DNA from 2 places in the Rahnella sp. PCH160 genome. Region 2 is predicted to be linked to the other one. Evidence: predicted binding sites of a transcription regulator. Region 2 holds the regulator's gene; the other holds the start of a gene.
What was found. Region 2 encodes CRP, which controls carbon source genes, mostly activating them, when cyclic AMP is high. Its sites were predicted from a motif close to ATGTGANNNNNNTCACAT; they were not measured.
Positions count from the first base shown of each region.

Region 1: the regulator CRP is predicted to act here: its motif matches at 1,712-1,729, upstream of ACM5QY_RS10830 (YfcZ/YiiS family protein).

Region 1 is NZ_JBLOGT010000001.1:2,302,121-2,305,296, reverse strand. Features, by position in the region: gene fadI (acetyl-CoA C-acyltransferase FadI) at 1-1,046, opposite strand, end outside; gene ACM5QY_RS10830 (YfcZ/YiiS family protein) at 1,252-1,584, opposite strand; gene fadL (long-chain fatty acid transporter FadL) at 2,001-3,176, shown strand, end outside.
Region 2 is NZ_JBLOGT010000001.1:623,823-626,998, reverse strand. Features, by position in the region: gene ACM5QY_RS02980 (YccS/YhfK family putative transporter) at 1-1,282, opposite strand, end outside; gene crp (cAMP-activated global transcriptional regulator CRP) at 1,344-1,976, opposite strand; gene ACM5QY_RS02970 (OsmC family protein) at 2,339-2,746, shown strand; gene ACM5QY_RS02965 (phosphoribulokinase) at 2,804-3,176, opposite strand, start outside.

The DNA of each region.
Region 1 (3,176 bases), 1.7 Mb from region 2:
TGCGCCGCAAAGGCTTCGTGCATATCAATCAGATCCAGATCCGCCAGCGTCAGTCCGGCACGATCGAGTGCCAGCGGTGTGGCGTATGCCGGGCCGAGAAGCATATCTTCCCAGACATCGATGGCAGAAAACGCAAAGCTTTTCAGGTATCCCAGCGGTTCAAGCCCCAGTTCACGGGCGCGGGATTCGCTCATCATCAGAACGGCAGCAGCGCCGTCCGTCAGTGGTGTGCTGGTTGCCGCCGTGACGGTACCGTGTTTACGGTCAAACGCCGGACGCAGTTTTGCATATTGCCCGATCTCTGAATTCAGGCGGATGTTGTTGTCTTTTTGCAGGACTTCACGATAAGGCGGAACCTGCGCGGCCATGACCTGATCATTGAGATAGCCCTGTTCCCACGCCAGCGCGGCCAGCGTATGCGAACGGTGCGCCAGCTCATCCTGCTGTTCGCGGGTAATCCCGTGGCTTTTTGCCATCTGTTCGGCGGTATCGCCCATCCGCAGGCCGGTGGAATATTCCGCCACCGCCGGGGGAACCGGCAGCAGATCGCGTAATTTCAGTTTGCTGAAAATCGAAAGACGCTGTGACAGCGTGCGCGCTTTGTTGACGTCAACCAGTGCTCTGGCGAGGCGTTTGCTTACGCCAACCGGTAACACCGAGGAAGAATCGGCCCCGCCGGCAATCCCGACGCGCACCGTGCCGCTCATAATACTTTCGGCAACGTTCGCCACTGCCTGAAAACTGGTCGCACAGGCGCGGGACACGCTGTAAGCATCCGTCGAAACGTTCATTCCGGTGCCGAGCACGATTTCGCGCGCAATGTTCGGCGCTTCCGGCATCTGGACGACCTGCCCGAATACCAGCTGATCAATGTCTTTCGGATCGATTCCACTTTTCGCCAGCAGCTCGCTGACCACCATTTTTCCCAAATCCACAGCGGGGATCCCGTGATAGGCGGTGGCCTGCTTGGCAAACGGCGTGCGCAAACCGTCAACAATCGCGATGCGATCGCCTTCGCGCGTAACCAGTGGAATGACGTTGTTCATACAAGCTCCTGGGTAAATAGGGTCTTAAGAGGTCAGACCTGATAACTCAGTGTTAACTATGTATTTACATTTGGCAAAGTGAAAGGGTTTGAAGTGCGAGCAACTGCAAATTTTTCTGAAACGAGAGTGAGAAGAAAAGAACGGAAGAAATGGCAGACAAAAAAATACCGCTGGAGATCAGCGGTATTTTAGAGAACCGGAATAATTATCTTAAAGCTAACTGGAAGATCATGGTCTCAGCCTGGCAGGAGAAAGTGAAATCCACTTTCAGCTCAACGCCACCGTCAACTTTTTCAATCTTGCTGTTAATTTCGCAAGGTTCCGATTCAACGCCACGCGCGCGTGCGGTCAGCGTTTGCAGCATTTCTTTGGCCTGCGCTTCGGTTTCGAAGACGTGCAGGTAAGAAGCGGTGCAGTCGGTGTTATCCATAATAGTACCCACATCAACACAGCAGCAGGCGGCGGTTTCTTCCGCGCCACACTTGTTGATGGAATGCAGAGGTTGGGTGGATTTAGAGGACATGGTTACGTCAGACATCATTTTCTCCCCGGCATCAGCGGCAACGTCCACCGTCTGGCCTGATTGCGAATTAAAGATTTATTTTAGGCTGTATTTTACGCCAGCGGTTGGACTACAGCTAGCACTTACTTTTTATGTGCCTTTGAAGTGATCCAGATCACGCAAATGTAACTATCAGATTAAATTTAAGTCACCACTCTCACTTTAACGTTTCTTAATTGAACTTTTATTGTTTGTTTTTTGTTAAGTAGATCCAATTTCTTGCATCAAATAAGAAATATCAATGAAACAATATTGCAACCACACCACAGGTCAGACCTATACTTCGCTCACTGGTCTGATTTGTCAGACTGATAACGAACCCTACAATCCCGCGCTCATTGTTACTTGATGTAACATTGTTTGATAAAAAACATAAAATTGAGGTTTTGGTCATGAACCAGAAAAACCTGTTAAAAAAATCAGCTCTGGCAGCTGCAGTGGCAATTGTTTCCTCCAACGTATATGCGGCAGGTTTTCAGCTCAATGAATATACCGCTGCGGGTTTAGGCCGTTCTTTCTCGGGTGAAGGCGCTATCGCTGATACCGCAGCATCCGGCAGCCGTAACCCGGCAACCATGACAATGTTTAATCGTCCGGCATTTTCCATCGGCGCAATCTATGTCGACCCGAATGTCGATGTCACCGGCAAATCCCCGGTCACGGGTGCAGATACCAGTGCCAGTAACATTGCACCAAACCAGTGGATCCCAAATATCCACTTTATTATGCCCCTGAATGAACAATGGGCCCTCGGCGCATCGGCGACCTCAAACTACGGTTTGGCGACAGAATTTAGCGATAACTATCCCGCGGGCCCGATTGGTGGCGAAACCGATCTGACCACCATCAACAATAACTTAAGCGTCGCTTACCGTTTGAACGAGCATTTCAGCTTCGGTCTGGGCTTTGATGCGGTCTACGCGAAAGCGAAAATCCGCCGTACTGCGGGCGAACTGGTTCCGCTTAAAACCGGCGGATTGCTGCCTGCTGATACCGAAGCCGCTAAGCTGAAAGGCAACGAATGGGGCTACGGCTGGAACGCCGGTGTCCTGTATGAAGTGGATGACAATAACCGTTACGGCTTCACTTACCGCTCAGAAGTGAAAATCGATTTCGACGGCGAATACCGCAACGGCATTCCGCAGGCATTGGGTGGCACAGGCGGCCACACCGTTCCGGGCTCACTGACCCTGAATCTGCCTGAAATGTGGGAGCTGTCAGGTTATAACCGCGTCGCACCCAAATGGGCCATTCACTACAGCCTGGCATACACCAGCTGGAGCCAGTTTCAGGAGCTGAAAGCCACCGGCTCTCAGGGCCAGACGCTGTTCGATAAAAACGAAGGCTATCATGATGCTTACCGCATCGCGCTGGGTACCACCTATTACTACGACGACAACTGGACATTCCGTACCGGTATCGCGTTTGATGATAGCCCGGTTCCGGCGGACAACCGCACCATTTCTATCCCGGATCAGGATCGTTTCTGGATTTCAGCGGGTACCACGTACGCCTTTACCAAAGATGCTTCTGTGGACGTCGGTGTTTCCTATATGCACGGCCAGACG
Region 2 (3,176 bases):
CAATCAGCAGACCGGCCAGCGTGCCGAGCGCACGGTGCTGGATACGCACACGGGTGGCGTTATAACCGTTCTGGCTGACCAGCATGATGGTCAGCAAAATCCAGTAGGGTTTCGGCAGATTGAAGAAGAGGCCCAGGCTGCTGCCGATCGCCAGAATCAGCCCCAGACGCGCAGCGTTGCGCAGGGCTGAAGATTTAAAAGACAGATAACTTTTCAGTGCAGGCCAGAACGGCAGGCGCGGCTGGGAGTTCATCAGATCTCGGCGGTACAGCGGGCGCTGCGTCCGCAGCAGTCGGGCGATGCGGCTGAAATGGTAATAACAAAAGCGGCCAACCGGATTGTCCGGATTTTGTGCCGCGATTTTTTCCAGCGCCGCCAGTTCATTCGCCATCGTGAAACGTTCGGAAAACCGGTGATAAAGAATATCGTCCGCAATCACGCGCAGCCGGGCGGAAATCACCTGCGCATTCCGGCGGATCACCGCTTCGGCGTGGCTTTCTTCCACCAGTTTTTGCACTTCTTCCGGCTGATGCAGGCTCACCGTGATGTGTTCCTGCAAATCGAGCGCGACCTGAAAACGCTGGAACAGCCGCTTGTGGTGATGATTATGCCCGTGCTGCGGGAGCATGTGCAGTTGCTGATACAGCAACGCAATCAGATCAATAACCTGCTGCTGACGTTTGAGCAGCGGCGGAAGGGCAGTTTCCGGGTCGGTATGCTGCGTCAGCAGGCTGTATTTGGCCTCGAAATAATCCGCGAGCTGTAAATACAGCTGACTGAGCGTTTCTCGCATTGGCTGTTCTTCGGAAATACGGAACCACGCCCAGTTAAACAGCCCGTACCAGGCGGTGCCGGCGGCAAACAGCGCGGGTGCCTGCCACATCGGCCTCACGCCGACCATGCTCAGTGTGAAGATGGTGGCCACCAGCGCGCCGGGCAATAAACGCGCATGCAGCGGGCTGATTTCACCGGTAACGCCGAGCAGTAAGGCCAGCGTTAACATAATGAGCGGCAGGGGAATGTGCCAGTTTTCGAGCATCACCTGCAAAAGAATACTGCTGACGGCAAACAGCGAACCGCCGACCATCAGGCGTTTAAAGAAGCGTTTGTGCGGGGTATCGAGACCGGCAACGTTGCAGCAGGCCGGACACAGGGAAAACAGCAGGCCCATTTGCAGATTGCCAAACAGCCAGCAAATACCGACAGGCAGGCACAACACCAGCGTCTGGCGCAGCGCGTAGTTAACTTCGGGATGATAGAACAGTCTTCGCCATAGCGTCATGGGTAAAGCTTAGCCCATAAAAAAGGCGCGACAGTAAGCTGTCGCGCCAATTTCTGAGGGATTAACGTGTGCCGTAAACGACAATCGTTTTACCGTGTGCGGAGATCAGGCTCTGATCTTCCAGCATTTTGAGAATACGTCCGACTGTTTCACGTGAACAACCGACGATTTGGCCGATTTCCTGACGGGTGATCTTGATTTGCATCCCGTCCGGATGGGTCATTGCATCAGGCTGTTTAGCCAGATTCAGCAAAGTTTGCGCGATACGGCCTGTTACGTCGAGGAAGGCAAGGTTGCCGACTTTCTCTGACGTCACTTGCAGACGGTTTGCCATCTGCGCGGAAAGACGCATCAGAATATCCGGGTTTACCTGAATCAGCTGGCGGAATTTTTTATAAGAAATTTCAGCCACTTCGCAGGCAGTTTTAGCACGAACCCAGGCACTGCGTTCCTGCCCTTCTTCGAAGAGTCCCAGCTCGCCGATGAAGTCACCTTGGTTAAGGTATGACAGTATCATTTCTTTGCCTTCTTCATCTTTAATCAGGACGGCAACCGACCCTTTCACGATGTAGTACAGCGTTTCGGCTTTTTCACCCTGGTGAATCAGCGTACTTTTAGAAGGATACTTATGTATATGACAGTGAGACAGGAACCATTCGAGAGTCGGGTCTGTTTGTGGCTTGCCGAGAACCATTAGCTATTATCCTCTGTTATTATCGCTGCCCAAAATCACAGGGCTCAGAGTTCCCTGTACGGCACTTACTTTATAAAGCGCCCTTTCAGCATATAACTCCCCAGAAATGCTGCAAGCGGATGTCGGAGTGAAACAGCCTGATTATTGCTGTTAACACCGTGGGTTCTGTTCTTAAACCGCAAAAACCGTCACCGCAATTTACTGGAAAGTATGTTTCGGCTTTGTTTGTAACACAGGATTGCAATGCTGTCTTCTGTTGTCTCGCTTCAGCATGATGGCGATCGGGTTACGTTGCCAGATTTTGGGTGAAAGGGTAGTCTGAGGGGAAAATTTGACGAATTTATCCACCGGGAGAAGAGTACATGCACGCACGCGTAAAATGGGTAGAAGGGCTGACATTTTTGGGGGAGTCAGCGTCGGGCCATCAGATCACAATGGACGGCAATGCGGGCGATAAAGCGCCGAGCCCGATGGAGATGTTGCTGATGTCGGCGGGCGGTTGCAGCGCGATTGACGTGGTTTCTATTTTGCAAAAAGGCCGCAATGACGTCCGTGACTGCGAAGTGAAACTGACCTCTCAGCGCCGCGAAGAAGCACCGCGTCTGTTCACGCACATCAATCTGCATTTCATCGTCACCGGCAAAGACCTGACGGATAAAATTGTCGATCGCGCCGTCAGCCTGTCTGCGGAAAAATACTGCTCCGTTTCCCTGATGCTGGGCAAAGCCGCGACGATCACCCACAGTTTTGAAGTGGTGAACGCCGAATAATTCACGACCAGCGCAAAGGCGCGGCCGGTTTGTGTCAGCGCCATGCCCTGATTTCACTTACTCGATTTTCTTCCCTTCCATCAGGCGCTGCACCAGCGGCGCCATAATCAGCTCCATCGCCAGCCCCATTTTGCCGCCCGGCACCACCAGCGTTTTGATGTGCGAGATAAACGAGCCCTGCAACATCGCCAGCAGATACGGGAAATCAATGTCGTCCAGCCCCTGGAAATGGATCACCACAAAGCTTTCATCCAGCGAAGGAATAGCTTTTGCGGCAAACGGGTTGGAGGTGTCGATGGTCGGCACGCGCTGGAAGTTAATGTGCGTGCGGGAAAACTGCGGCGTGATGTAGTTGATGTAGTCGTCCATCGAACGCACCACGGAATCCATCACCGCTTCTCGGGAATGTCCGCGCTCGCCGGTATCGCGC